DNA from 3 places in the Pseudomonas lutea genome. Region 3 is predicted to be linked to each of the others. Evidence: riboswitches for the same ligand, from Rfam matches in the RefSeq annotation. Region 3 holds a riboswitch; each other region holds the start of a gene.

Region 1 (10,078 bases), 1.6 Mb from region 3:
GTGGTGAGCTGCTTCCAGCAGACGATTCAACAATTGGGGCGCAACCACGCCGCCTGCGAAGTGACGCATGTCTCGACGCTCGGCGATGGCGCGGTAAACGGCGGCGCGTTCGGGATCGGTGAAGGTGTGGTCAGTCATGGATTGCCTGCCCCGCGTTTGAAACACAGGAATCACCGTCGATGCAGCCATTGTGGGAGTGAGCTTGCTCGCGAAAGCGCTGGGTCAGACAGGCAAATACGTCAGACAGACAGCCTTCGCGAGCAAGCTCGCTCCCACAAGGAGGCAGCGACAGAAGACCGAGATCAGGCATGTTCATGGCAAAAACAGCGCCGCCACCGCCTGAGGATTTGAGGGGAAGTAGAAATGCACGTAGGAAGCAGTCATGCGCCCCTCGCGGTACACCGCCTCAGCGCCACGCCCGCCGTTGGGGCTGAGGCCACGGGCGATAGGCGTGAGTTCGGTGCTGGTCAGGGAATGGTGATACGTGTGGCCGCGCAGCGTGCCTTCCGGCAGCTCGACCGATTGCAGCGCCAGCGCCGCCAGCCGTTTTTGCATCACCGCTTCGCCCTTGAGCAAGCCAACCCCTTCAGCACGCTGACCCTCAACATCGGTCAAGGCGTCGAGCAGGTACAACATGCCCCCGCATTCCGCGAGGAGCGGTTTGCCGGCCGCATGATGGGCGCGAATGGCGGCACGCATCCCATGATTTTCAGCGAGGGCCGTGTGGTGCAGTTCCGGGTAACCGCCTGGCAGATACAGGCCATCTGCGTCGGGCAACTCGCGGTCGCGGATCGGCGAAAAGAACAGCAACTCGGCGCCCATTTCCCGCAACAGGTCCAGGCTCGCGCCGTAGAAGAAGGCGAAGGCTTCATCGTGGGCGATCGCAATGCGTACACCGGCGAGTAAAGGTTCGGCAGGAACATGCTCCGGCGCGGTAAAGGTCACTGGCGGCGGCAGCGTGGCATCGCAGGTGCTGCCCAGCGCTGCGGCAGCGGCATCCAGGCGCGCGTCCAGATCGTTCAGTTCGCTGGCCTGAACCAGCCCGAGGTGACGGCTGGGCAGTTCGATGCCGGTCTCGCGGGACAGCGCACCGTACCAGCGCAGGCCCTCGGTCAAACTGCCTTCCAGCAACTGCGCGTGGCGCACCGTACCGACGCGGTTGGCCAGCACACCCGCGAACGGCAGGTCCGGCTGATAACGCGCCAGACCCAGCGCCAGAGCGCCAAAGGTTTGCGCCATGGCCGTGCCATCGATGACCCCCAGCACGGGCACGCCGAAGCGCCGGGCCAGGTCCGCGCTCGAAGGCGTGCCGTCGAACAGACCCATGACGCCTTCGATGAGAATCAGGTCCGCTTCGGCGGCGGCTTCCCACAACAAGCGGCGGCTTTCGGCTTCGCCGACCATCCACATGTCCAGCTGGTAAACCGGGTGGCCGCTGGCGCGCTCAAGAATCATCGGATCGAGAAAGTCGGGGCCGCATTTGAACACCCGCACCTTTCGCCCCTGATTGCGGTGCAAGCGGGCCAGTGCCGCAGTGACGGTGGTTTTGCCTTGGCCTGATGCGGGCGCGGCGATCAACACGGCCGGGCAATGCCGGGGTTGGCGATCACTCACAGCTCGATGCCTTTTTGCGCCTTGATGCCCGCTTGAAAAGCGTGCTTGACCACGCCGATCTCGGACACAGTGTCGGAAAGATCAATCAGCTCTTGTTTTGCACCGCGACCGGTGACGATGACGTGCTGCATCGGCGGACGCGCCTGCAGGTCGCTCAGCACCTGCTCCAGGTCAAGATAGCCGTGCTTGAGGGCAATGTTCAGCTCGTCCAGAACCACCAGGCCCAGAGAAGCGTCGTTGAGCATTTCCCGGGTCACGGCCCAGGCAGATTCGGCTGCGGCAATGTCACGCTGCCGATCCTGGGTTTCCCAGGTAAAGCCTTCGCCCATGACGTGATAGCGCACTTGCTCGGGGAAGCGGCGGAAGAACAGCTCTTCGCCGGTGCTGTTGCGGCCTTTGATGAACTGCACGACGCCGCATTGCATGCCATGCCCCATGGCGCGGGCGAGCATGCCGAAGGCAGAACTGCTCTTGCCCTTGCCATTACCGGTCAGCACCAGCAGCAACCCACATTCGTTGGGTGCGCTGGATATGCGCTCGTCCATCACCGCCTTTTTGCGCAGCATGCGCGCCAGGTGGCGTTCGTCTCGTTCGGGGGATTCGCTCATCTCAGCTCTCCGCTTGAGGGCAAGTGTGGCAAACGGAGGGCACAGGCAAAGACTGACAGCAGGCACCGGACACGGCCGGCCTGCAGCAGAGCATCGCCCTCCGTGATGCTGTTCGATGGATCAGGCCGGTCTCCGGACTCATGAGTTGCCGCCGAAGCGGCGGGCCAGGCGCCTTCCCATGCTCAATGAACACAGTGGCATCGTGCGTGGCCTTGACTCATTTACCGTTGCGGAGGCAGCGCCGGGATTGATCGCAACATGCGGTCGCACCGGCTTCCCTGTTTCACCCTGCGGACCCATGAGTCCCGGGCACCTGAAACATGCGGCGAAGGTTAGAGGGTTGACTGGGGAGCGTCAATCGAGGGATCGCACATGGCGCACTGATGCGGCGCAGATCCGATCGAGCCTGGCCATTGTCAAAACGCAATCTGCAGGAGCCACCGGTGGAGTGTTCGCTGGCCAACGGCCTTTGAACACGCTGCGTCAGGAGAGATCATTGCTTAGCGAGGTTTGATGGCTGGATGACGCGTTTGGCGTTCAGCCAGGCTTTCTGCCAATAAGGCTTGTCGAGGCTGTCGAGCTTGACCGTACCGCCGGTGGCCGGGGCGTGGACGAAACGCCCCTCGCCGACATAGATGCCGGCGTGGCTGACGTTCGAGCCTCCACCCGTGGCGAAGAACACCAGATCGCCGGTCTGCAGCTGGCTACGGTCGATATCGGGCCCACGCAGCGTGATCATTTCCCGCGTGGATCGCGGCAAGTTGATACCGGCAGCATCGTGGTAGACATAGCCGATCAGGCCGCTGCAGTCGAAGCCCGAATCTGGCGTATTTCCACCCCAGCGATACGGGGTGCCCACCAGCCCGATGGCGCGCAGCAGCACGTCGTCAGCGAGCGGTGAGGGAAATTGCGGAGGAGCGGAGACGACAGGCCGGTAGACGACCTTGCGTGGCGCGGGCGGTGGCGTGCTGGAACATGCGGCCAGCAGCATGGCCAGGAGAGCAACAGTCAGGCGAACCGTTAACGACATAAACACGACAACCTGTGCGGGATGCAGCTTACTTTGCCGGTAGCCGGAATCGCGCGCAAGCAGGGTTTAGCCCCTTTGCGCGCCCGGGATTAACGGTGTTGGCGCTTGATTGTAGTCGAGGTCATCGCGGTAGTGGTTTCAGGGACCGTTGAAGGTGCCATGGCCAGTGCGCGTTTGGCTTCGATGAAGGTACGGGACCAGTAGGCGTCGTCAAGGCTGTCAACACGAACGCCGCCACTGCGACGGCTGCTGGAATGGATGAACTGGTCATCGCCCAGATAGATGCCTGCGTGGCTGACGCGGCCGCGGCCGGCAGTGCTGAAGAACAAGAGATCGCCAGGCTTGAGGTCATTGCGCTTGATCAGGGGTGCATCGATGTTGATCATTTCGCGCGAAGAACGTGGCAGGCTCATGCCGGCCTCTTCACGGAAGAGATAACCAATGAAGCCGCTGCAGTCGAAGCCTGAAGTGGTCGACGTACCGCCGAAGCGATAGCGCGTGCCTATCAAGGATTTGCCACGTTCAAGGATGCTGTCAGCCAGAACCGGCAAACGGTAAGGCTTGTTGTCAGCGAATTGAGCGAGTTCGTCTTCGGTGGCGACTTCGTCATCCAGCAGGGCGGATGCGTAATCAGCACGCTTGCTGGCGGATTGAGCGGTGGCAGCGTCCCGGAATTGCGGGCTCTGCGACTGCTGTTGCGACGCTGGCATCTGGGCCGCGCAGCCGAACAGCAGCGTTACGAGTGCGAGAGGCACGAGGGGTGCGAAGCGGTATAGCATGGGCACGACCGTGGCTGAGGTGTAAAGAAGCCGAGACTATGCCCTCTATCGTCATCATTTGCAAATTCAATCGAAACAAATGTGACTTACGATGTCGTCCATCACTTCTAAGGCTTTACACCTCAGAAACGCATCCATGTGCGCGGAATGATCGGTCGGCGAGGGATTGATTTCGGCAGCAAAGCCTCCCGCGACACGAGCACGCAACATAGGCTCATGGATGTAGGGGAAGCTGGCAGTGGTTCCGATGCTGAGAACAGCGTCAAAGCCTTTCGCCATCTCCTCCTGAAGCACGTTCAGTGCCAACTCCGGCAACATCTCCCCAAATAACACCACCGGTGGCCGCAAAACGCCATTACAGCAGGCGCACAGCGGTGGGAGGGGTCGAGCGAGATGCTCACTCAACAGCGGATCCTCGGCGCCACAAGATTGACAGTACAGCGGCGCGAGCTGTCCATGTATCTCGATCAAGCGTTCGGACGGACTGCCCGCCGCACGGTGGTAGCCGTCCACGTTCTGCGTCAACACCCAGCACTCCGGCTTGCGTCGTTGCAATTCGGCGATGGCATAGTGCGCCGCATTGGGACGTCCTCCCAGGCAAGCGCTGCCCAATTGTGCGATGTACTTCCAGCAAAGGGCGGGATCGCGGCGCAGCATGGGGCCGGACAACGCCATCTCGATGGGCAGTCCGTCATCCGTCTGGCCGTTATACAAGCCGCCTACGCCGCGGTAAGTCGGTAAACCCGAATCCGCCGAGAGGCCGGCGCCGGTGATGATGAGAATGCGCGTCGCGTGGCGCAACGCCGCCGCGGTTTGCCGGACCAGTGCCGGGTCGACGGATGCACTCACCAACCGAGGGTTTCTTTCAGAAAAGGAATGGTCAGCTTGCGCTGGGCCTGCAACGACGCTTGATCCAGTTGTTCAAGCAGATCGAACAACGCGCTCATGCTGCGCTTGCCGCGGGTCAGGATGAAATGGCCAACTTCGTCGGTGAGGTGCAGCCCCCGGCGCGAGGCGCGCAATTGCAAGGCGCGGAGCTTTTCTTCGTCGGACAACAGGCGCATCTGGAACACCAGCGCCATGGTCAGCCGGGATTTGAGGTCGGCCAGTTTGACCGGCAGCTCCCGGGGCGAACATGACGCCGCGATCAGCAGACGTCTACCGCTGTCGCGCAGCCGATTGAACAGGTGAAACAACGCTTCTTCCCATTCCGGCTTGCCGACCACCGCCTGCAGGTCGTCCAGGCAGACCAGTTCGTACTGTTCCAGATGATCGAACAGGCCGACCCCTTGATCGAGGAGTTCAGCCATCGGCAGGTAAACAGCCGGCTCGCCCATTTGTTCGAAGCGCAGGCAGGCGGCCTGCAACAAGTGGGTGCGCCCTACCCCGTTCTTGCCCCACAGGTAGATCAGGCTTTCTGTCCAGCCGGCCTCGGCTTCGCACAGCCGCTCGACGTAGCCGAGTGCAGCGGCATTGGCGCCTGGATAGTAATTGATGAAGGTGGCGTCATCCCGCAGACGCACACTCAGGGGCAGCTGAACTGGTTTCATGCTGGCTGAACGGTTCGAGACGAACCGCCAAAGGGCCTCTGTGAAAAGTGCGCAAAGTCTATACCCGCAGGGCTGCACGCACAATGCGGCAGACCGCCAGCAAAATCAAAGGCTTGCGTATGTCCTTGGCGGCGCTGGGTATTACACGCAAACAACGCCCGTGAAGACATCAGTCTGGAAGCGCGGATCGCGAGTTGACGTGACGCACCATCAACGAACCGCCTTGCTGGCGAATGCGGTGGGCCAGACACCACAAAGGTGACGGGGCCACCCGGTTCGCCAGCAAGCCGGCTCCTACGGATCGGGGCGTGAGCGAATCATATGTTGGCCCATGGCACGGCGTTGGGGCATGACGCGAATCATGTGTTGGCGCATGGCCACGGGTCGGTGGGCTGACCCGGATCATGTGTTGGCCCATGGCACGGCGTCGGGGCATGACGCGAATCATGTATTGGCGCATGGCCACGGGTCGGTGGGCTGACACGGATCATGTGTTGACGCATGGCACGGCGTCGGGCGTGACGCGAATCATGTTGACGCACGCCACCGGAATTGGGCATGAGGCGAATCGTTGATCGACTCACCTCTGTAGGAGCCGGCTTGCTGGCGAATGCGGCGGGCCAGACACCACACATGTGACGGGCCCACCAGGTTCGCCAGCAAGCCGGCTCCTACGGATCGGGGCATGACGCGAATCATTTGTTGGCGCATGGCACGGCGTCGGGGCATGAGGCGAATCATTGATCGATGCACCTCTGTAGGAGCCGGCTTGCTGGCGAATGCGGCGGACCAGATACCACACATGTGACGGGCCCACCCGGTTCGCCAGCAAGCCGGGGCCTACAACATCAGGCGCAGCGGGGAGCTGCGCCTGCCCAGGCGCGGATCAGAGATCCGGGTCGTCCAGTCCACCGTAAATGTCGGAGTCCTTGTACAGATCATGAACATGGCGCACCAATACCATGATCACCGCCGCCACTGGCAGCGCCAGCAGGATGCCGGTGAAACCGAACAACTCACCGCCAGCCAGAATTGCGAAGATCACCGCAACCGGGTGCAGGCCGATGCGATCGCCTACCAGCAAGGGCGTCAACACCATGCCTTCCAGCGCTTGACCGACCATGAACACCGCAACGATGCCCAACATCGGGTAAAGATCACCGCCAAACTGGAAGAAACCCGCCAGAATCGCTGAACCGATACCAATCACAAACCCCATATACGGCACGATGGCCGCCAGCCCGGCGATGACGCCGATCAACAGTCCCAGCTCCAGCCCGACCAGCATCAGCCCGGCAGCGTAAATCACGCCCAGAGCGACCATCACCAACAGTTGGCCGCGGATGAACGCACCCAATACTTCGTGACACTCATCTGCCAGCGCAACGATCTTCTTCTCGCGGTGACGGGGCAACAGGCTGCGTACCTTCGCCGTCATCACATCCCAGTCACGCAGCAGGTAAAAGCAGACCACCGGGATCAGCACCAGATTGGTCAGCCAGCCGATCAGCGCCAGCGTCGAGGTAGTGGCCTGGGCCAGCACGATGCCGACAATGTCGCCGGTCTGCCCCATGTGCTCCGAGATCGCCGCCTTGACCTTGTCGAACTTCCAGAAACCGTCCGCCAGACCCAGTTTGGCCTGTGTCCAGGGCAACGCAGTGTGCTGCAGCCAGTCGAGAATCTGCGGCGCCAACTCATACAGGCGGTAAAGCTGCTTGGCCAGCATGGGCACCAACACCAGCAACAGGCCCATGAAGATCAGGGTGAACAGCACAAACACCGTCACCACGCTCATCGACCGTGACAGTTTCAGCTTCTCCAGCCGGTCCGCCAGCGGATCGCCCATGTACGCCAGCAGCAGCGCCACGAGAAACGGCGTAAGAATCGAATGCAGTAACCAGACGAACAGGCAGACAAGAACAACTCCGCCTAACCAGAACCAACGACGCGTATCAGTCATTACTGCCTCTATCCCCGGGATGATGTGCTTCGTGCAACGTCGTTATGAACCTGTTCACCAGCGGAAGTGCAACGCTGTCGGTGAAACAGCAGGCGGTTGTGCGGGTACCGGCGCGCCGTCGGCCGCACCAGCCACCGTGTTGATCGGCGCGCTGGCGATTTCACTGGCTGGCACTTCCTGCAATTTCGCCAGGGCCAGTTGGGAACGCAGTTGATCGGGGCTGCCGCTGACGTCGAAGGCGATGCGATCACCCTCCGCTGATTTCAGACGACCACCGAACGGTTCCAGCAGGCGCAGCAGTTGCGCGTAACGTTCAAGGTTCATGCCCTGGACGTCCAAAACCATGCCGGTCGATGCGCCCGGCTTGACCACGAAACGTGGCGCCAGACGCTGACTTACCGCCAGCAACACCGCGTCTGCCAGATCTGCCGAGCTTGCACCGCTGGCGCTGCCCTGCTCCATCTTGTCGCCCAGCCACAGGTGCCATTTGCCCTGCCACTGGCCACCGTTTTCCTGGGCGTGAACGGCCAGAATCGCGTCCGAGCCGTAACGTTCGGAAGCCTCTTTGAGCGGACCTACATTATTACCGTCCAGGGTTTTGGCGTTGCCGATGCCCTGCTCGCCGAGATCGGCCAATGGCAAACGCAATGGCAAACCGCGGTGCTGAGCAGCGCGACGCAGCGGTTCGGCCGAAGCCTGGCCGTCGCCCACAAGATTGGCGCCGTCGGTTGCGTCGTTCAGCCACCAGGCCATGATTACCGGACGGTTGGTGCCCCACAGCGGCAAACCTGCCTGACGCATGACACGCTCGGTACTCGCCGGGTCGAAATCGACCTGCAGGCTTTCGGGCGGGCCGGCGTCATACCCGTACTGACTGATGATTTGCTGAGGGTCCTTGCGCACCTCGGCAAGCCCGCCGTTTTGGACAGCCTTGGGGTCGCCGGTCAGGCGGATGACCAAGGTTTCCAACGCGGCTTGGGTGGCGCGGGTTTTCTCGTCCGGAGTCTGACCGCTGACCGGTTCGCGCACTTGATAAAGGTTGTTCACTGTCTCGGCGACCGCCGGCAAACTCATTAATGAGAGACAACCCACGAACAGGCAGTTTTTTAGGCGCATGAATGAAGGTGGACGCATGAAAGATTCCCGCTGGGTAAAAAGGCAGCGCTATGAATAGCTGCATGAACATCAGTGACCCGACTCTGACCGCAGATGCGCCCGAATCGCTCACTCAGGCGCCAACGTTACACCGGATCGTTGCGGCGACGAACGGATCCGAGGGCCAAACCCCGTTATTTTTTATTCATCGCGGCCCAGCCGGTCGGCCCAAGGATGGCCGCTTGCGCCCAACCCTGATAAAATCGCGCGCCTTCGCAGACCGGCGATGACACGGCCCCGCGTCGTTGCCAGTCGGTCGTTACCCCGAATCCCCCCTAAAGGCCTGGATCATGAGCAAGCAACCCTCCCTGAGCTACAAAGACGCCGGTGTAGACATCGACGCCGGTGAAGCGCTGGTCGAACGCATCAAGAGCGTCGCCAAGCGCACCAAGCGCCCGGAAGTGATGGGCGGGCTGGGGGGCTTCGGCGCTCTGTGCGAGATCCCGGCCGGCTACAAGCAGCCTGTTCTGGTAAGCGGCACCGACGGTGTCGGCACCAAGCTGCGTCTGGCGCTGAACCTCAACAAGCACGACACCATCGGCATCGACCTCGTCGCCATGTGCGTCAACGATCTGGTGGTGTGCGGCGCCGAGCCGCTGTTCTTCCTTGATTACTACGCGACCGGCAAACTGAACGTCGACACCGCAGCACAGGTCGTCACCGGCATTGGTGCGGGCTGTGAGCTGGCCGGCTGCTCGCTGGTCGGTGGCGAAACCGCTGAAATGCCCGGCATGTACGAAGGCGAAGACTACGACCTGGCCGGTTTCTGTGTCGGTGTGGTTGAAAAAGCCGAGATCATCGACGGCTCCAAGGTCGCTGCCGGCGACGCGCTGATCGCCCTGCCCTCCTCCGGTCCGCATTCGAACGGCTACTCGCTGATCCGCAAGATCATCGAAGTGTCGGGTGCCGACATCGAAACCATCCAGCTCGACGGCAAGCCGTTGACCGACCTGCTGATGGCGCCGACCCGCATCTACGTCAAGCAACTGCTCAAGCTGATCAAAGACACCGGCGCGGTGAAGGCCATGGCGCACATCACCGGCGGTGGCCTGCTGGACAACATCCCGCGCGTGCTGCCTGAAGGCGCGCAAGCCATCGTCGACGTGGCCAGCTGGACCCGTCCGGCGGTTTTCGAGTGGCTGCAGGAACAGGGCAACGTCGACGAGCACGAAATGCACCGCGTTCTGAACTGCGGCGTTGGCATGGTTATCTGTGTGGCCCAGGAACACGTCGACGTCTCGCTGAACGCCCTGCGTGAAGCCGGCGAGCAGCCGTGGGTGATCGGCCAGATCGGCACTGCCGCCGAAGGCGCTGCGCAAGTAGAGCTGAAGAACGTCAAGGCCCATTAATGCCTGACATGCCCCAACGCTGTGATGTGGTGG
Region 2 (10,078 bases), 600 kb from region 3:
TGCAGGAGCGCGCTTGCCCGCGAACGCGATGGGCCAGCGATAAAAATGTCGCTGCTGAAAGTCGTTCGCGGGCAAGCGCGCTCCTACAGGGCATTTACGGCGTTCGCATGAGTTGTGGTGGACGCCAAATTCGCAGTAGCCGGCTTGCTGGCGAAAGCGGTGTGTCAGGCAAGCAGGGTGCTGGCTGTGACGGCGCCTTCGCGGGCAAGCGCGCTCCTACAGGGGATTTACGGCGTTCGTATGATTTGTGGTGGACGCCAAATTCGTAAGAGCCGGCTTGCTGGCGAAAGCGGTGTGTCAGGCAAGCAGGGTGCTGGCTGTGGCGGCGCCTTCGCGGGCAAGCGCGCTCCTACAGGGGATTTACGGCGTTCGTATGATTTGTGGTGGACGCCAAATTCGTAGGAGCCGGCTTGCTGGCGAAAGCGGTGTGTCAGGCAAGCAGGGTGCTGGCTGTGGCGGCGCCTTCGCGGGCAAGCGCGCTCGTACAGGGGATTTACGGCGTTCGCATGATTTGTGGTGGACGCCAAATTCGTAGGAGCCGGCTTGCTGGCGAAAGCGGTGTGTCAGGCAAGCAGGGTGCGGGCTGTGGCGGCGCCTTCGCGGGCAAGCGCGCTCGTACAGGGGATTTACGGCGTTCGCATGATTTGTGGTGGAAGCAAAATCGTAGGAGCCGGCTTGCTGGCGAAAGTGTAAAACCAGGCGATAGGTTCATCGCTGACCTATCCGGTTCGCCAGCAAGCCGGTCCTTCAGAATTCCACGTTTGCGGCGAGGATTTACGGCCTGAACAGGTGAGCATGCCCAGCCTGGTACAGCGATGACTCGCTGAAGACGTCATTGTCCAAAACCCGGCCCACGAGAATCAGCGCGGTGCGTCGGAAGCCTTTGACGCGGACCTTTTCCTCAATATCCGCCAGGGTCCCGGTAACCCAGTCCTGATCCGGCCAGCTGGCCCTATGCACCACGGCAATCGGGCAGTCCGTGCCGTAGTGGGGGGTCAGTTCTGCGACGATCTTGCCCAGGTTATTTACCCCCAGATGAATCGCCATGGTCGCGCAATGGCGTGCCAGCTCGCCGAGGGATTCACCGTCGGGCATGTCGGTCTTGTCGGCGTAGCGGGTCAGAATCACGGTCTGGGAAATGTCCGGCAGCGTCAGCTCGGTGCCCAGCAGGGCAGCGCACGCAGCGGTGGCGGTGACGCCGGGAATGATCTCGAAGGGGATCTGCAAGTCGCGCAGGCAGCGGATCTGTTCGCCGATGGCGCCATAGAGGCTGGGGTCGCCAGAATGGACACGCGCAACATCCTGACCTTGTGCATGAGCAGATTTCATCAAATCGATGATCTGCTCCAGATGCAGCGAGGCGCTGTTGGTCACCTGAACGGCCTGATGCCCCTCCAGCACCGCTTCGGGCACCAGCGAGCCTGCATAGATAATCACCGGGCAAGTACGAATCAGCCGCTGGCCTTTGACAGTGATCAGGTCCGGGTCGCCGGGGCCGGCGCCGATGAAATAAACGGTCATAGAGTGTCCTGAATGGAATTTAGTACGCGCAGCTTCATTGGATGCGTCGCCGCCCCGCAAATGTACTCAGCCCTGAGTGATTCGGTCGTCTGCACTCATTCTGCTTCAGTGGGACCGGCTTCAGCCGGGAAGAGGCCAGTGTGTACACCCCCAAATTCGCAGTGTGACGCCTGACGCTTTCCCCGCTAAACCCAGTCCTCCGGGCTTTGGCCCGCCAATGCGAACGTCGCTTGCGCGCCTTTACGGCGCGGGATAATCAGCGTCGCTGGGAAGCCTGACAACCGCTCCGCCATTGCCAGCGCAGCGCTTTCCGCCACGCCGTAGCAACCGGTGCGTTCAAAGGCGATGTCCGAGCGATGAGTCAGCGAGGGCTCGTAAGCAGCAAGGTCGCTGGCGCTGAAAAACGCGACCGTTAACTGCAGTGCGTCAGCCAGTTCGCGAAGGCCAGGCTCATCGGCTTTGGTGTCGATGGAGGCGAGGGCGGTGACATCGCGCAACGCAAGCCCATGTTCGCTCAAACACGCCTCCATCAACTGCCGCAGTGCCGATGCCGAACAGCCGCGCTGACAGCCCAGACCCACCACCCGCACCGGCCGAGCCCCCCGCTGTCTGTCGCCCGCCGGACTCACAAGGCGGGATTCAGGCCGCTGTGGGTCGCGCCTGGCTCACTGCGACGAAACAGCCAGGCGCTGATCCAACCCAGCGCGACCCAGAACGCAGCGTTGGTCAGCAGCGATGCGAGCTTGAACTGCGTTTGCAGGGCTTCCAGCGCGAGGGCCGAGTGCACCGCTGGCTGGGGAGCGCCTACGAGGTGCGGCACCACCAGAATCAATGCGCCCAGCGCTTTGAGCAGCCAATGCCGGGCGAACACCATCAGTGCCAGGCCGACCGCAGTGGACGCTGCAGTGCTCACCCACCAGATCTGCCGTTGCGTGAGGTCCGCGGCCACAGTGCCGGGCAGCTCTGGCGGCAGTCCGAGGGTGGGCGCTACCACAAACACCGCGTAGCCCGCCAAGCCCCACAGGACGCCTTCACGAGCACTGGCTGGCGCGCGCAGGGTATACAGCGCCGCCAGCATCAATGCAAAACCCACTGCCACCACCAGATTGCCGCCGGCGGTAGAAAGCACGCGCTGCCAGCCGTTTTCCGGTTCCCATGCCTCGGCGTCATGAACATGGCCGGCCGAGGTGCCGTCAGCGTGCTCATGTGCCTGGACCGCCGCAGGCTTTTCCCAGGTTTCCGCCTGCAGAATCAGCGGTGCAACCCAGAAGCTTTGCAGCAGCGTCAGCAGCAGGGCCGCCAGCAGCCCGGTGAATCCGGCTGTTTGCGCGATTCGTTTGAACATGGCGGCAGGCCTCAATGGCAAGGGAAAGCAGAGCTGTGGCGGGTGTCGTGAGCAGCGTTATGCACGGCATCGATATGAGAGAAGCCGGCGAAATAGACCAGGAACGCGCCGAGCAGCATCGCGCCCGCGGCGGCGACGAGACGCTGGCTTTGCGTAGCCGTGACGGTTGTTGCCGGGGCAGGAGCGGTTGTTGCAGTCGGGCGGGGTGTACTGATGGACATGGCGCTTCCCTCTGAAGTCATTCAGCGGACGGAAAGGCGCAAAGAAACCGCAGGCAATTGCCGACAGTGACGCAACAGCGCCCGCCCACCGCGGGTTTGTTATGTGTCGTTGTCGGGCCGGTCTCCGGGCTCGCGAGGGGCGCACGCAGCAACCTTCACTGCGTCAGTGCCTGCAAGCGCCACCTTCCCATGTCGTCACCGACACAGTGGATTTGACGCTTCGCTCGCTTACCGTTGCGGGGGCAGCACCGGACTTGCGCACCCGAAGGTCTGCGCGCACCGGTTTCCCGTTTCACCCTGTGAAGGGCACCCGTAACAAGGCGTGTAGGAGACCATGGGGGCCGCACCCCGTCAATCAGCCCGTCAACCGGTCGCTTGATCCGCCCGGTAACGGCGGCGTCGGCACGTCCGGTCGTCGTGCAGTCCACGGCACCGGCAATTGACGCACAGCGGCGATTGACCCGCCTGCGGTCACTGCGTAGCCTTGCGCACTTGAGGTTCGCAGGCTGCCTGCTTGATGGGCGCCGGCGCTAAGAAGGGAATGCGGTCACATGCCGCAGCTGCCCCCGCAACTGTAAACGGACAGCGTCATTGCACAGCCACTGCGCGAGCGGGAAGGCGCGATGAATAGCCGTCGCCGATCACAGCATCAGCGAACGGCCGCCGTGAGCCAGGAGACCTGCCTCGAATCGGACTGCCTGTCAGCAGCCGGAGCATTTCACTACAACCGGGCGGGGTGATCCGGTGGCGAATCGAACTGCGCGCCTGCGTCTGCCGGCCCTGCGCTGTTTTCGTCCTCGTTGCCCTGCCGCACGCCTGAGGGCAACCGATGAAAACACTGGCCAAACTCCCCGTCACCATCGTCACCGGCTTTCTCGGCTCGGGCAAAACCACCTTGCTGCGGCACATGCTCGACAATGCCGAGGGCCGGCGTATCGCGGTCATCGTCAACGAATTCGGCGAGCTGGGCATCGACGGCGACATCCTCAAGCAGTGCACCATCGGTTGCACCGAGGAAGAAGCCCTTGGCCGGGTGTACGAACTGGCCAACGGCTGCCTGTGCTGCACCGTTCAGGAAGAATTCTTCCCGGTGATGCAGGAGTTGGTTGCCCGTCGCGGCGACCTCGACCACATCCTGATCGAAACCTCGGGGCTGGCGCTGCCCAAGCCGCTGGTCCAGGCCTTTCAATGGCCGGAAATCCGCAACGCCTGCACCGTCGACGCCGTGATCACCGTGGTCGACAGCCCGGCGGTGCTGGCCGGCACGTTCGCGGCGTTCCCGGATCAGGTTGATGCCCAGCGCAAGCTGGACCCGAACCTGGACCACGAATCGCCGCTGCACGAGCTGTTCGCGGATCAGTTGGCGAGTGCTGACCTGGTCGTTCTCAACAAGGCTGACATGCTCGATGCCGCTGCACTGGCTGCAGTGCGTGCCGAGGTGACCGAAGAGCTGCCGCCTGCGGTGAAAGTCGTCGAGGCCAGCAAGGGCCAGTTGCCGATCAGCGTGTTGCTGGGCCTGGGTGCCGAGTCCGAGCTGCACATTGATGGCCGCAAGACCCATCACGATCACCATGAAGGCGATGACGCTGACGATCACGACCATGATGCGTTTGACTCGATCTCGATCAACTTGCCCCAGGCGGATGAATCGCTGTTGCTCGACGCGCTGACTCAGGCGGTTGTGCAGCACGGCATCTTGCGCGTCAAGGGCTTTGCCGCCATCCCTGGCAAGCCGATGCGCTTGCTGGTTCAAGGCGTCGGCACACGCTTCGACAAGCACTTTGATCGCGCCTGGAAGACCGACGAAGTCCGCGAAACCAGGCTGGTGCTGATCGGCCAGGAACTCGACGCCGCTGTGCTTGAAGCGCAGTTGCGCGCGGCGCTCGGAACGCAGGGCTAACCATGCACCTGCTGCGTACACAGCCCGGCGGTTTCGTTCCCGATGACAGCATTGCCGATCTGGGGCAGACGCCCGCCGAGCTGGTAATCCTGTGCAGCGGTGATTCGCATCTGGCATTGCTCGCCGAAACCGCGCAGCAGTTGCCGGATGATTATCCGACGCTGCGTCTGGCCAATCCGATGCAGGTGCAGAATCACGCCTCGGTGGACCTGTACGTCGACGAAGTGCTGCGTCACGCCAAGGTCATCGTGCTTTCCCTGCACGGCGGCATGAGTTACTGGCGTTACGGCGTCGAGCGTCTCGTGGAGCTGGCGGCCAAAGGGGTCAAGCTGATTCTGGTGCCGGGTTGCGACAAGCCGGACCCTGAGCTGATCGGGCTGAGTACCGAATCTACCGAAGACTGCGAGCGGGTCTGGCACTACCTGCGCCAGGGCGGCAAACACAATGCGCAGGAGTTGCTCAACTTCATTGCCACGCGATGGCTGGGTGGCCTTGCTGCCTGGGCCGAGCCGCAAACCCTGCCGCGCAGCGTGATCTATCATCCGCAGAACCCCAACGCCGATCTGGCCCGCTGGCAGGCCGACTGGCGTGCCGACCAGCCGGTCGCTGCCGTGCTGTTCTATCGCTCCCATCTGCAGGCGGCCAACACCGGCTTCATCGACGTGTTTTGCGAACGCTTGATGGCGCAAGGGATGAACCCTTTGCCAATGGCCGTTGCCAGTCTCAAGGAGCCTGATTGCCTGGCCGCCGTGCAGGGCTGGATGGATGAGGTCGAGTGCGAAGTCATCCTTAATACCACCGGGTTCGCCCAGTCCAGCCCTGACGCGCCCCATGTGCGTCCGTTTCGCCGCGACATTCCGGTGATTCAGGCCATCTGCGCCCAGGAAAACGAACCGGCGTGGCGGGCCAGCGCTCAAGGTCTCGGCCCGCGCGACCTGGCCATGCACATCGCGTTGCCGGAACTGGACGGCCGCATCATCAGTCGCCCCATCAGCTTCAAAGACCTGGCGTGGCGCAGCGAGCGCAGCCAGTCCGATGTGGTGTGCCATCGCGCACAACCGGAGCGGATGGACTTCGTTGCCGAACTGGCCCGACGCTGGGTGCTTCTGGCGCGTACCGCCAACGCCGACAAGCGCGTGGCGCTGATCCTCGCCAATTACCCGACCCGTGACGGCCGCATCGGCAACGGCGTAGGGCTCGACACCCCGGCGGCGGCGCTGAACATTCTGAGCGCGATGCAGCGCGAGGGCTACCCGGTCCAGGACCTGCCCGACACCGGCACTGCGCTGATTCACGCCTTGCTCGGTGGCGTCACCAACGACCCGGACAGCCTCGACCAGCGGCCGTGCCACCAAAGCCTGTCGATGGAGGAATACCTGGCCGCGTTTCAGGCGCTGCCCGCTGCCAATCGCGAGGCAGTCACCGCACGCTGGGGAGCGCCACACACCGACCCCATGTGCAGAGACGGACGCATGATGATCGCCGGCCTGCGCCTGGGCATGACCTTCGTCGGGATCCAGCCGGCGCGAGGCTACAGCGTTGACCACAGCGCCGTTTACCACGACCCCGATCTGGTGCCGCCCCACGGCTATCTGGCGTTCTATTTTTGGTTGCGCAATCGCTACGGCGCCCACGCAGTGATCCACGTTGGCAAGCACGGCAACCTCGAATGGCTGCCGGGCAAGGGCGTCGGTCTGTCCGAGCATTGCTGGCCGGATGCGATATTGGGGCCGATGCCCAACATCTACCCCTTCATCGTCAATGATCCGGGTGAGGGCGCCCAGGCCAAGCGGCGCACTCAGGCAGTGATCATCGATCACCTGATGCCACCTTTGACCCGCGCCGAAACCTATGGCCCTTTACGCAACCTTGAACTGCTGGCCGACGAATACTACGAAGCGCAGCTGCTGGATCCGCGGCGCGCCCGGGAACTGCAAAAGGACATTCTTGCGCTGGTCCGCGAAACCCACATCGACCGCGAGCTGGCGCTCGAAGGCGACACTGATGCAGCGGACCCGACCGTATGGTTGCCGCGTCTTGACACCTATCTGTGCGACCTCAAGGAATCGCAGATCCGTGATGGCCTGCACGTGTTCGGCGAATCGCCCACGGGTCGCTTGCGCACCGACACCCTGCTGGCGATGGTGCGTGTACCCCGCGGCGACGGCCGAGGCGGTCAGGCCAGTCTGCTGCGCGTGTTGAGTCAGGCGCTGGACCTGGATTTTGACCCGCTGGACTGTGACTTGGGCGCGCCCTGGGCAGGTGCCAAACCTCAGGTGTTACATGAAGTAAGCCTCGACCCGTGGCGCACCGCAGGTGACACCCGCGAGCGACTCGAGCTGCTGGCAGGTGAGATGATTGAGCACTTGCTGGCGGATTCGGTTTTCGAATATTCCTTTGCTAACAATGCGTTGGCAGAGGTAGTTGAGAGTATGCGCGAGGTTGTGATTCCTCGGCTGAACGCCTGCGGCCCTTCCGAGATGGCGAACCTGCTCGCGGCGTTGAGCGGCCGCTTCGTGCCGGCCGGACCGAGCGGTGCGCCGAGTCGCGGACGGCTTGACGTCCTGCCTACAGGGCGCAATTTCTTCTCGGTGGACGTGCGCAATCTGCCCACCATGACGGCCTGGAGAATCGGCTTTCAATCCGCAAATCTCTTGCTGGAGAGGCACTTACAGGATCATGGTGATTATTTACGTCAACTCGGGCTATCGGTTTGGGGCACTGCGACGATGCGCACCGGAGGTGACGATATCGCCCAGGCCATGGCGCTGATGGGCGTGCGGCCCGTGTGGGCGACCGGCAGTCAACGCGTGGATGATTTTGAAATCCTGCCGCTGAGCCTGCTGGACCGCCCGCGGGTTGACGTCACGCTGCGGGTTTCGGGATTCTTCCGGGATGCGTTCGCCAATTTGATCCGGCTGTTCGATGCGGCCGTCCAGGCCGTGGCGGCGCTGGACGAGCCCGATGACATGAACCCGCTGGCGGCTCGCGTCAGGCAGGAAAGAACGCAGATGCAGCGCGACGGTGTGGATGCCGAGCAAGCCGCGAAGCAGGCTGGCTGGCGGATCTTCGGCGCCAAGCCCGGCGCGTACGGTGCAGGCGTGCAGAACGCTATTGACGGGCGCCTGTGGCAGAGCCGTGAAGACCTCGCCGAGGTTTACCTGAACTGGGGCGGCTATGCCTATGGCGGGAGCGATGAAGGAACGCCTGCGCGGGACGGTTTTGCCAAACGCCTGAGCCAGGTTCAGGCCGTCCTGCAAAACCAGGACAACCGCGAACACGACTTGCTGGACTCCAACGACTATTACCAGTTTCAAGGCGGCATGCTCGCAGCGGCGGAAAGCCTCGCCGGCGCCAAGGTTGCCAGTTACCACGGCGACAACAGCCAGCCTGATTTGCCCAGGATACGCACCCTCAAGGAGGAGCTGAACCGGGTCGTGCGTTCACGCGCTGCCAACCCGAAATGGATCGAGGGGGTCAAGCGTCACGGCTACAAGGGCGCGTTCGAAATGGCCGCGACGGTGGATTTCCTGTTTGCCTTCGACGCCACCACCGAGCTGATCGATGACCATCAGTACGCTCTGCTGGCCGACGCTTACCTGCTGGATGCCTCAACCCGCGACTTCATTCAGCAACACAACCCCGATGCGTTGCGCGACATGACCGAACGCATGCTCGAAGCGCAACAGCGAGGTTTGTGGCAGGCGCCGGGCGACTACCGCGAGGCGCTGGAGAATCTGTTGCTGGACATCGAAGAGTCATGAATCAACGGTCAGCTGCCATCGCGAACTGCACACTTGCGCTTGCCGGCGCACGCCACCACCCCACTCATTGATGCACAAGCAGGGCCCGACATGACCGACATTCCACATTTTCCTCTGGCTGCTGTCGTCGGTGCCGATGACCTGAAGGTTGCGCTATGCCTGACCGCCATCGATCCGAAAATAGGCGGTGTGTTGATCGAAGGGCCGCGCGGCATGGCCAAATCGACGCTGGCCCGCGGCGTGGCAGATTTGCTGGCAAGTGGTCAGTTCGTGACGTTGCCGTTGGGCGCTACTGAAGAACGGCTGGTCGGTACGCTGGACCTGGACGCCGCGCTGGGTGAGGGCCGCGCGGCGTTTTCGCCAGGCGTACTGGCCAAGGCGGACGGCGGCGTGCTGTATGTCGATGAGGTCAATCTGCTGCCTGACCATTTGGTCGACCTGCTGCTGGACGTGGCCGCCAGCGGCGTCAATCTGGTGGAGCGTGATGGCCTGTCTCACCGCCACCCGGCGCGCTTCGTTCTGATCGGCACCATGAACCCGGAAGAGGGCGAACTGCGGCCCCAACTGCTCGACCGTTTTGGGCTGAACGTGGCACTGAGCGGGCAGACGCTGCCGGAGCAGCGTGGGCAGATCATCCGTCGTCGTCTGGATTTCGACGCGGCACCCGAAGCGTTTTGTCAGCAGTGGGCAACGCAGCAGCAAGCGCTCAAGGCCCGTTGTGAAAGCGCCCGGGGGCTCTTGGAGACCATTGCCCTGGATGACGCAAGTCTGGGGTTGATCACCGAGCGCTGTTTTGCAGCAGGAGTCGACGGCTTGCGCGCGGATCTGGTGTGGTTGCGAGCCGCTCGCGCACATGCAGCCTGGCGCGGAAGTCCTGCTATCGCCGAGGCCGACATCGATGCCGTGGCCGACTTCGCCCTGCGTCACCGACGCCGCGCACCGCAACCGCCTCGGCAGTCATCGCAACCGGCTGAGCAACCCCCACAACCCCAACAATCGCAACAGCCGACGCAACCATCCTTACCCCGGCCAGCACTCGATCAGCCGCCATCCCGCACAGCCGAGAGCCCGGCCGACGCGGGTCAAACGGACCATAAGCCGCCGCAGGACGGCGAGGGCAGCTGGGGCGAGTTGCCCGCACGCAGTATGGTGACGGGCGCCCGTAAAGAAGTGCCGCACTGGCCAAAAAAGCCCTAGGCATTCGCTCCCGTCAGTGGTCGGGGGTGAATGCCAGCCCTAAGCCGGGCGCACTCGGCGGCGGCAGGAACGGCGCTGCCCGCACAGGCAGCCATGGAGCGATAGCCTGGCTGCCGACGTTATTGCGTGG
Region 3 (10,078 bases):
CGCCTGATTCAAATCATGCAAAGCCATCACCGTCGTCACCGGCAACTGCTGCACCAGCCGCAAAATCGACAACTGCTGCTGAATGTCCAGATGATTGGTCGGCTCATCCAGCAACAACACCTGCGGCCGTTGCGCCAGCGCCCGCGCAATATGCGCTCGCTGCTGCTCACCCCCCGACAACGTATGCCAGGGCCGCTGGGCCAGATGCTGCAGATGCACATCGGCAATCGCCTGGGCCACGATGCGGGTATCGTCCTCGCTCCACGGTCTCAGCGCCGACAGCCAGGGGGTACGCCCCAGCTCCACCGCCTGCTGCAGGCTGATCGAATCGCTGGTCTGCGCGTGTTGCTCCACCACCGCCAACTGTCGGGCGATGACACGCCGGCTCAGCGTCGGCAAACGCTGCCGGCCCAGCCAGACCTCGCCGCGAGTGGGCGTCTGAATGCCGGCCAGCAACTTCAGCAGCGTCGATTTTCCTGAACCATTGGGCCCGACCACGCCGAGGTTTTCCCCCGCGCGGATCGACAGATCAACCCCACACAGCAAATGCTCGCCCTTGACCGAGTAGCTCAGGCCACGCGCCTCGACCATTGCATGGGGTACCTCGTGTCGGGCGTTCATCGGCCGCGGCTCCCGCGCACCAGAATCAACGCAAACACCGGCGCGCCCACCAGCGCCGTGATGACCCCGATGGGCAATACCTGGCCCTTGATCAGCGTGCGCGACAGCACATCGGCGGCAATCATGAACAGCGCGCCGATGAGGGCGCTCAGGGGCAAGAGCCGTGCATGGCGCACGCCCGCCATCAATCGCACTGCGTGGGGAATCACCAGGCCGACGAAGCCGATGGAGCCGACGATCGACACCATCACAGCGGTCATCAACGCGGCGGTGCCGATCAGCACCGCCTGCACCCGGCGCACCGGAATGCCCAGCGAGGCCGCCGAATCGGTGCCAAACGTAAACGCGTCCAGTGATCGTCGGTGCATCAGGCACACCAGCAAACCGAACACCACCACCGGCACCGACAACGCGACCGACGACCAGCGCACGCCGCTGAGATTGCCCAGCAACCAGAACATGATCCCGCGCGCCTGCTCGGCACTGGCCGATTTGGTGATGAGAAAGGACGTCAACGCGTTGAACAATTGAGACCCCGCGATGCCCGCCAGAATGATCTGGGCCGCAGGCGTCTGGCCCCTGGAGGAGCGGGCAAGCAGGGCGACCAGGGCGAAGGCGGCGAGCGCACCGGCGAAGGCACCGGTGGAGAGCGAGACCGTCCCGGCGCCTACGCCGATGATAGCCACCAGCACTGCGCCAGTTGAGGCTCCGGCGGATATCCCCAACAGATAAGGGTCCGCCAGCGGGTTGCGCAGCAACGACTGCAGCACCACCCCCGACACCGCCAGCCCCGCACCGCAGGTAGCAGCAACGATGGCCCGGGTCAGACGGTAATTCCAGACGATCCCTTCATCGATCGGGTCCAGCGCATAGCCCGCCGCCCAGAGCTTGTTCGCCAGCACCTGAACAATCACCGACAGGCTGATGGAGGTCTCGCCGATCGCAACCCCGGCGAGCACCGCCAGGATCAGCAGCACGCTGGCCCAGACACCATGGGCGCACAGCCGGGCCAGGTTCGCGTGACGTTTACTCGATCGCATCATCGGGCGAGGGTGGCCTGGGCGAGTTGCTCGATCCCGTCGAACAGCCTGACGCTGGACTCCATCGCGCTGGCGTCCATGATCACGATGCGGTTGTTCTTGACCGCGTCCATGTTACGCGTGACCGGATCGGAGCGGAGAAACGCCAGTTTCTTTTCATGGTCATCGGCCGGGAATCGACGACGGTCCATGCGAGCAATGACCAGCACGTCGGGGTTGGCCTTGGCGATGGTTTCCCAGCCCACGGTGGGCCACTCCTCGTCGGAGTCAATGACGTTGCGCATGCCCAGGGTGTCGAGCATGAAGTTGGGGATGCCCTTGCGCCCGGCTACATAGGGGTCGACGTTGAGGTCCGGGCTGGAAAACCAGAACAGCGCCGACACAGGCTGGCCATCATGGGTGCTTGCCTGGGTGACGGCATGGGCCAGACGCTGCTGGTAGCGGGTGATCAATTGTTCGCCGCGATCTTGAACATCGTAGATCTGCGCGAGTTGACGCAGGCTCTTGTACAGCGTGTCGACGCGGAAGGCCTCGAGACGGGTACCGTCGGCGCCGACGCGGTTGTTTTTGCCCTCGCAGTCGGAGGGCAGGATGTACGTCGGGATGTGCAGATCCTGAAACTGCTCGCGGGTGCCGACTGCGCCTTGTGGCCCGACCATCCATTCGAACTGCACGGGGACGAAATCCGGACGCTTGCCAATCACCGATTCGAAGCTTGGCGCGTTGTCGGCCAGACGATCAATATTGTCGTTGAGTGCCTGGTATTCGGGCAGCACCGGATTGAACCACAGTGACGTGCCGACGACCTGTTTGCCCAGCCCCAGCGCATACAGCATCTCGGTGGCGGCCTGGCCGATGGTCACGGTTTTTTGCGGGGCATGGGTGATGGTCAGCGTCTGGCCACAATTGTCCACGCTCAGCGGGTAAGCCGTTGAGGCGGCGAGGGCAGCGGTAGGCAGCGTCAGGGTGACGAGCAGGGCAGCGAGGCGGCGCAGCGGCATGACAGCGATCTCCGGAAAGCCTGAATGCTGGCGAAGCAGGCGCTGGAAAGGTCATCCCGACAGGCCGGCCATGGGAACGGCAAGCGCAGGGTTCGCGCAACGGGCGAACGGGTGTCCTTCCCCGGACACCCCGCCGGTGAATGAATAAGCTGGCCGGCAGGTCTCCTGACTGGCGCATCAATGCCGTGCTTCGGCCTTCCCGGGGAAACCCCAGTGGCGAACAGCAAGCAGGGCTCAGCGCCTACAGTTGCGGGGGCAGTTCCATTTCAGCACGAGGGCTCGCGCCTTTGGATTCCCTATTAATTCCGAGTGGAAACCGGCGTCGGGCATACTAAACGATTCAACCCGCCGAGGCGAATGCGGCGGGTGATACGCCAGACCACGAGAACCAATGCGCGACGGCAACGCTTCTTGCGCCTAAGGCTGCGCCTTATAACCGCCCCCCAAGAGCCAAGCGTCAAGCGCCGTAAGCCGTAAGCCGAACGCCGAACGCCGAACGCCGAACGCCGAACGCACAACGCCAACCGCCACCCGCCGAACGCGAGACGGGGCGCATCAAAATACGCGGGCTGATGAGGCGCATACGGTCTGTAGGAGCCGGCTTGCTGGCGAAAGCGGTGTGTCATACGTGGATTTCCCGCCTGACACCGCGGGTTCGCCAGCAAGCCGGCTCCTACAGTGAGTGGGGCGTTCAACCCATTACGCCGTAGGGGATGAAAAAGTCGATGGAACAAGTTTGAGTGGCTACAGCTTAAACGGCCAGCCGATCATCTTCTTGGTTCTGGGCGGCGCATACGTCCGTACCTTCGAAGTCTTCAGGCCCAGACGCACCAGCGACTCGGCCAGCGCCACCGCTGCCGTCACCCCATCCACCACCGGCACACCCGCGCTCCCGCGTATCTGCTGATCCAGTCCGGCCATGCCGCCGCAGCCCAGGCAAATCACCTCGGCCTTGTCCTCGTTTACCGCTTCGAGCGCCTGGGCAACGATCGCTTCAATCGCCCGTTGCGGCGACGCTTCAAGCTCTAGCACGCTCATGCCACTGGCCCTCACCGACGCGCAACGCTCGTACACCCCGGCGAGTTTCAGGCGGTCCTCGATCAAGGGCACCGTGCGATCCAGCGTAGTCACCACCGAATATTTATGGCCCAGCAACATCGCCAGGCTGGCGGCAGCCTCGGTGATGTCCACCACCGGCACCTCCAGCAATTCCTGCAGCCCCTCGCGGCCGTGTTCACCGTAGCCGGCCTGAATCACTGCGTCGTAAGGGCCCTCGTAGGACATCACGCGGTCCATCACCGCAATGGCCGCCAGGTAGCTTTCAAAATTGCCTTCCACCGACTCGGCGCCAAAGCGCGGAGTCAGGCCGATGATCTCGGTGCCGGGGGACGCGACACTGCGGGCCTGCTCGGCGATGGCCTGGGTCATGGACTCGGTGGTGTTGACGTTGACGATGAGGATTCGCATGGACAACTCTCGCGCTGGAAACCGTTGCCGGGCGTCTGGCCCGGCGTTTGCAGCACGATATCAGGCTTTCATCGGCACGGGCGCCTGCAGGGCGATGAAGCCCTGATCGCGCATGGCCTGCCAGAACCCGTCGGGGACTTGCGCGTTCAGTGCGGTGACGTCTTCGATAATCCGCGAAGGCCGGCTTGCACCCGGAATGACCGCCGCCACCAGCGGGTTGGCGAGGACAAACTGCAGCGCGGCCGACTTGATGTCCACCTGATACTGGCGGGCGATCTCCTGAATGTGCGCGACCTTGTCGAGCATCGCCTGCGACGCTTCCTGATACTCGAAATGCTTGCCACCCACCAGCACGCCGGAACTGTAAGGCCCGCCCGCGACGAACTCGGCGTTGTGTTGCCGGGCTTTGTCGAGCAGCCGCTGCAAAGGCTGCTCGTGATCCAGCAGCGAATAGCGCCCGGCCAGCAGGAAGCCATCGGGCTGCGCTTCTTCCAGATCCAGGGTCAGCTCGCACGGTTCGACGCGGTTGACGCCCAGCCCCCAGGCCTTGATCACGCCTTCTTCGCGCAGGCGGGTGAGGGCGCGGAAAGCACCGGTGCGGGCGATGTTGAAATGTTCGATCCAGGCATCGCCGTGGGCATCCTGGGCGACGTCATGCACGAACACGATGTCCAGACGATCGGTGTTGAGCCGCTTCAGGCTGGCTTCGATGGAGCGCAACGTGGCGTCGGCTGAATAGTCCGTGACGATCTTGTTCTTCAAGCCCTCGGCAAACGGCCCGCTGCGCGTCTCGGTGTCGATTTCGTCGGAGATCAGACGGCCGACTTTGGTGCTCAGGGTGTACTGGTCACGCGGGATGCCGGCCAACGCCTTGCCCAGGCGCTGCTCGGACAGGCCGGCGCCATAGATGGGCGCGGTGTCGAAGTAGCGAATGCCCTGATCCCAGGCAGACTGAACGGTGGCTGCGGCTTCTTCTTCGTCGATGGTGCGGAACATGTTGCCCAGCGGCGCGGAGCCGAAGCCCAGGCGGCCGATGATCTTGTCATGCAGACTCATGGAATGTGTCCTGTGCAGAGTAAATTGATGTCGCAGACGGTTAGGAGTGTCGTGCGGACAGGCGTTATTAACTGAGTGCTGGCCGTAGTGAGAGTTCTGGAAAAAGCATGGCTGGTTGCTGTGCAACTTTCGTGACCGACAGTGCTTCAAATCATCTGCCACACTTGGCAAGCGACGCCCGGACATCCTGAGCGACCTCCGGGATTTTCCTACCATTCAAGGAAACCGCCATGCAAAACCACCCTCACGCCTCCGCTGCGGTACACCCCGGCCACGTTCATCAACCGTTGGAAGACGACGCGGAAATGGACGTCGATAACGATCCTGGCAACGAAGACCCGGGCTCTCAGTTCGACCGTGATGCCACTGTCCCGCTGATCGATCCCGACGAGTAGATACGTCGTTGGGATAGGGGCCGGCGTTCGCGGCCCCTTCGATTTACATATGTACTTCAACCGCCAGCGGCAGATGATCCGACAGGTGCGTCCACGGCCGCGTGCCGAGGATCATCGGCTGGTGGCTGGTGGCGTTGCGCAAGTAGATGCGGTCAAGGCGCAGCATCGGGAAGCGCGCGGGGTAGGTCTTCGCCAGACGGCCGTCAGCGCGTTCAAAGGCCTCGTGCAGATAGCCGCAACGCTGCAGGCGTTTGTTGCCCTGCAGCTGCCAGTCGTTGAAGTCGCCAGCGATGACCACCGGGGCATCGTCGGGCAGCGAGTCAAGCAAATCGCAGAGCAGATTCAACTGCAGCTGCCGGTGGCTCTCAAGCAGGCTCAAGTGGACGCAAATGGCGTGCACTTCAGCGTGGCCAGGCACTTGCAGCACGCAGTGCAACAAGCCGCGACGCTCCGGCCCGGTGATCGAGATGTCGAGGTTGCGGTAATGCAGGATCGGGTATTTGGACAGTATCGCGTTGCCATGGTGACCGTCAGGGTAGACCGCGTTACGGCCGTAGGCGAAGTCCGTCCACATGCTGTCGGCAAGGAATTCGTAGTGCGGCGTATCAGGCCAGTCTTCGTACTTGGCGGCGTGGCGGTCATGACCACCGAGGACTTCCTGGAGAAACACCAGGTCCGCGCCCGTGCTGCGTACGGCTTCACGCAGTTCCGGGAGGATGAAGCGCCGATTCAAGGCGGTGAAGCCTTTATGCGTGTTGACCGTCAGCACGCGCAATTTGTGGACCTCGCGCAACGAGGCCGGGTCCGGAGGGGTAGCGTTCAGGCCAGCGGGATCAGGGGTCACGCCCTCACTCCTGTTCGGGGGATGTGCTAGTTCGGACCGAAGCGCGCGTCGGCAGTTCAGCTTTTAACCGGACCGAGGCTTACCTGGCAATGTCGGCGCGAGGTGCGCCGCGGCTCCACTGCGGCGCCGCGGCCTTCCTCAGACACGCGTGTCGATGGGCGCGCGGCGTGAGAGCACCACCGCCAGCGTCAAGGCTGATACCGAGAGCAGGGCGGCGAAGAAGAAAATCCAGTCATAGCCCATGCCCAATGCCACCGCACCCATGAGCGGGCCGGCGATGGCCAGCGCCAGATCAAAGAACACTGCGTAGGCGCTGAGGCCTGCGCCACGACTGCTGTTGGGCACCTGTTTGATGGCCTCGACGCCGAGCGCCGGGTACACCAGCGACAGGCCGAAGCCGGTCAGGCCTGCGCCGATCAGGGCAAAAGTTGTGTCGGGTGCCAGCCACAACAGCACCAGGCCGACAGTCTCCACGGTCATGCAGGTGATGGCCGAGCGAAACCCGCCAAAGCGGTTGATGGCATTGATGAACAGCAAGCGCGCCACAATGAAGCAGATACCGAAAACGGTCAGGCACCACGCGGCGCCTTCCCAGCCACGGGCGACATAGAACAACGTGATGAACGTAGTGAGCGTGCCGTAGCCGATGGAAGAGAGGGTCAGGCTCAGGCCAAACGGCGCCACCCGGCCAAACACGGAGAAGAACGGCAGGCGTTCACCGCGCACCACCGGGATCGCCGGTTTTTTGCGGATCAGCAGCAAGGCACCGGCTGCCAGCACAAACAGCACCACGCCCAGGCTGGCAAAGCCCAGCGCGCCGACCATCACCACGCCCAGTGGAGCGCCAATGGCAATGGCGCCATAGGACGCAATGCCGTTCCATGAAATCGAGCGGGCGGTGTGCTCTGCGCCCACCTGACCGATGCACCAACTGATGGTGCCGACACCGATCAGCCCCTGTGAGGCGCCGAGAAACAGGCGAGCGATGATCAGAATGGTCAGGCTGACGCCGGCGAAGCGTTCCAGCAACACCGCGGCCAGGGTCAACACGCCGCTCAGGGCGATGCCCGAGAGCCCATAGACGATGGCGCGCTTGGTGCCAATGGTGTCGCAGATACGGCCTGCCACCGGACGGCTCAAGAGGGTCGCCAGGTACTGCGCACCAATCACCAGCCCGGCGATCACTGCGCTGAACCCCAACTGGTTATGCACGTAGCCGGGCATCACGGCGATGGGCAGCCCGATGCACAGGAACGCGATGAAGGTGTAGACGACGATGGAGACGATTTGCAGTGTGATCGCCATGGAGCTGGCGTCACTGACAGACGGATTGGGCGGCAGGGCGGCAGACATGAGGACTCTTCGCTGGAGCGGTGGGAGTACCGCATCATCGCGCGCGGTGTCGGGAAATGAAAGCTGGCTAACGATATTCTCTGCAGGTAATCCCGAAGAGCTTCCCCGCTGAAGCCGGTCCCACTAAGCGCTGCACCGTGGGACCGGCTTTAGCCGGGAAGCTGTTGAGGCAACCGCGCTTGTCTCTGTGGGACCGGCTTCAGCCGGGAAGCTGTTAGCGCCTTAATCGTTGGCTGAATGCCGCGCGCCTTACCAAAACAAAAAGCCCCGTCGCTGTGGACGGGGCTTGTGGTTCAGCAGGTCTGGGTCAGCACCATGGCGTTGATCAGAACGCGACGCCCTGACTGCGCAGGTAATCGTCGTAAGTGCCGCTGAAGTCGGTCACGCCGCTTGGGCTCAGCTCGATGATGCGCGTGGCCAGGGACGACACGAACTCGCGGTCGTGGCTGACGAAGATCAGCGTGCCCGGGTAGTTCTCCAGCGCCAGGTTCAACGCCTCGATCGACTCCATGTCCAGGTGGTTGGTCGGCTCGTCCATGATCAGCACGTTCGGCTTCTGCAGGATCAGCTTGCCGAACAGCATGCGGCCTTGCTCACCACCGGAGATGACCTTGACCGACTTGAGGATCTCGTCGTTGGAGAACAGCATCCGGCCGAGGGTGCCGCGGATGACCTGCTCACCTTGCGTCCATTGCCCCATCCAGTCGAACAGCGTGACATCGTCTTCGAAGTCGTGCGCGTGGTCCTGGGCGTAGTAACCCAGCTCTGCCGCGTCGGTCCACTTGATCGTGCCGGCGTCCGGGGTCAGTTCATTGACCAGCGTGCGCAGCAGGGTGGTTTTACCGATACCGTTCGGGCCGATGATCGCCACGCGCTCGCCCGCTTCAACCTGGAAGCTGAAGTTCTTGAACAGCGGCTTGCCGTCGAAGCCCTTGGCCATTTGGTCAATGATGACCGCCTGACGGTGCAGCTTCTTGTTCTGATCAAAGCGGATGAACGGGCTCACGCGGCTCGAAGGCTTGACCTCGGCCAGCTGGATCTTGTCGATCGCCTTGGCGCGGGAGGTGGCCTGCTTGGCTTTCGAGGCGTTAGCCGAGAAGCGGCTGACGAACGATTGCAGCTCGGAGATCTGGGCTTTCTTCTTGGCGTTGTCCGACAGCAACTGCTCGCGGGACTGGGTCGCCACGGTCATGTATTCGTCGTAGTTGCCCGGGAACAGGCGCAGCTCGCCGTAATCCAGGTCAGCCATGTGGGTGCACACGCTGTTGAGGAAGTGACGGTCGTGAGAAATGATGATCATCAGGCTGGAGCGCTGGGTCAGCACGTTTTCCAGCCAGCGGATGGTGTTGATGTCCAGGTGGTTGGTCGGTTCGTCGAGCAACAGCACTTCAGGGTCGGAGAACAACGCCTGCGCCAGCAATACGCGCAGTTTCCAGCCTGGGGAAACCTCGCTCATCGGGCCAAAGTGCTGCTCGATGCCGATGCCCAGACCGAGCAACAGCTCGCCGGCACGGGACTCTGCCGTGTAGCCGTCCATCTCGGCGAATTCGGTTTCGAGTTCGGCAACGGCCATGCCGTCTTCTTCGGTCATCTCGGGCAGCGAGTAGATACGATCGCGCTCGGCCTTGACCTTCCACAGCTCTTCGTGGCCCATGATCACGGTGTCGATCACCGTGAAATCTTCGTAGGCGAACTGGTCCTGGCGCAACTTACCCAGACGCACGTTTGGCTCGAGCATGACCTGCCCGCCGGACGGCTCAAGATCCCCACCCAGGATTTTCATGAAGGTGGACTTGCCACAGCCATTGGCGCCGATGAGGCCGTAGCGATTGCCACCGCCGAATTTGACCGAAACGTTCTCGAACAGCGGTTTGGCGCCAAACTGCATGGTGATGTTAGCTGTGGAAATCAATGACCTTACCTATCAATGGGTTGCGGGTTGCCGGATCTGGCCTTGGGCCAATCCTGAGGCACTTCAGAGTTTTTCAATTTGCCCCAATCGCCGCCGGAGCCGGGCCAGCGCGCATATGTCGAGAGCAGCATCTGGACTGAGTGTCCGAGCTGTTGGGCGATAAAGAGGGGAATTCATTCCAGACATTGCGCATAGTGTCGCATAAGTATGACGACAGTTGTACGGGGGGCGTTGCTCAAACCGCCTTGCCGGAGGGGCAATCCCGCTTCTTTGAGCCGCCCGTCGTCACCACTGTATATCTGTCATCGAGCTCATTCGGGCTCGGCGGGTGCTTGCGCTGGCATCGCCGGTCTGTGGCCGGCGGTATGCTCAGGCGCGAAAAGCCCGCC

What was found. Region 3 has a riboswitch for cobalamin ahead of LT42_RS02890 (ABC transporter substrate-binding protein). Riboswitches for the same ligand answer to the same signal wherever they lie in the genome.
Region 1: it holds a riboswitch for cobalamin, as region 3 does, so the genes downstream of both, cobO (cob(I)yrinic acid a,c-diamide adenosyltransferase) here and LT42_RS02890 (ABC transporter substrate-binding protein) in region 3, are expected to answer to the same signal.
Region 2: it holds a riboswitch for cobalamin, as region 3 does, so the genes downstream of both, cobW (cobalamin biosynthesis protein CobW) here and LT42_RS02890 (ABC transporter substrate-binding protein) in region 3, are expected to answer to the same signal.

Annotation. Positions count from the first base shown of each region.
Region 1 covers NZ_JRMB01000001.1:2,299,449-2,309,526, forward strand. Annotated here, with positions in the region: gene bluB (5,6-dimethylbenzimidazole synthase) at 1-138, opposite strand, end outside; gene LT42_RS09880 (cobyrinic acid a,c-diamide synthase CobB) at 313-1,614, opposite strand; gene cobO (cob(I)yrinic acid a,c-diamide adenosyltransferase) at 1,611-2,222, opposite strand; cobalamin riboswitch at 2,329-2,554, opposite strand; gene LT42_RS09890 (C40 family peptidase) at 2,716-3,252, opposite strand; gene LT42_RS09895 (C40 family peptidase) at 3,342-4,031, opposite strand; gene LT42_RS09900 (NAD-dependent deacylase) at 4,098-4,880, opposite strand; gene hda (DnaA regulatory inactivator Hda) at 4,877-5,581, opposite strand; gene LT42_RS09910 (AI-2E family transporter) at 6,468-7,541, opposite strand; gene LT42_RS09915 (DUF2066 domain-containing protein) at 7,596-8,657, opposite strand; gene purM (phosphoribosylformylglycinamidine cyclo-ligase) at 8,987-10,045, shown strand; gene purN (phosphoribosylglycinamide formyltransferase) at 10,054-10,078, shown strand, end outside.
Region 2 covers NZ_JRMB01000001.1:1,292,177-1,302,254, reverse strand. Annotated here, with positions in the region: gene cobM (precorrin-4 C(11)-methyltransferase) at 775-1,521, opposite strand; gene LT42_RS05360 (cobalamin biosynthesis protein) at 1,707-2,150, opposite strand; gene LT42_RS05355 (CbtA family protein) at 2,147-2,866, opposite strand; gene LT42_RS25155 (CbtB domain-containing protein) at 2,878-3,087, opposite strand; cobalamin riboswitch at 3,186-3,416, opposite strand; cobalamin riboswitch at 3,566-3,788, shown strand; gene cobW (cobalamin biosynthesis protein CobW) at 3,917-4,987, shown strand; gene cobN (cobaltochelatase subunit CobN) at 4,990-8,751, shown strand; gene LT42_RS05340 (magnesium chelatase ATPase subunit I) at 8,842-9,948, shown strand; gene LT42_RS05335 (vWA domain-containing protein) at 9,975-10,078, shown strand, end outside.
Region 3 covers NZ_JRMB01000001.1:690,816-700,893, forward strand. Annotated here, with positions in the region: gene LT42_RS02880 (ABC transporter ATP-binding protein) at 1-621, opposite strand, end outside; gene LT42_RS02885 (FecCD family ABC transporter permease) at 618-1,661, opposite strand; gene LT42_RS02890 (ABC transporter substrate-binding protein) at 1,661-2,662, opposite strand; cobalamin riboswitch at 2,801-2,998, opposite strand; gene LT42_RS02895 (aspartate/glutamate racemase family protein) at 3,407-4,129, opposite strand; gene LT42_RS02900 (aldo/keto reductase) at 4,190-5,185, opposite strand; gene LT42_RS25980 (hypothetical protein) at 5,416-5,580, shown strand; gene LT42_RS02905 (endonuclease/exonuclease/phosphatase family protein) at 5,624-6,403, opposite strand; gene LT42_RS02910 (MFS transporter) at 6,563-7,777, opposite strand; gene LT42_RS02915 (ABC-F family ATPase) at 8,103-9,689, opposite strand; partial or broken gene LT42_RS26150 (hypothetical protein) at 9,695-9,923, opposite strand.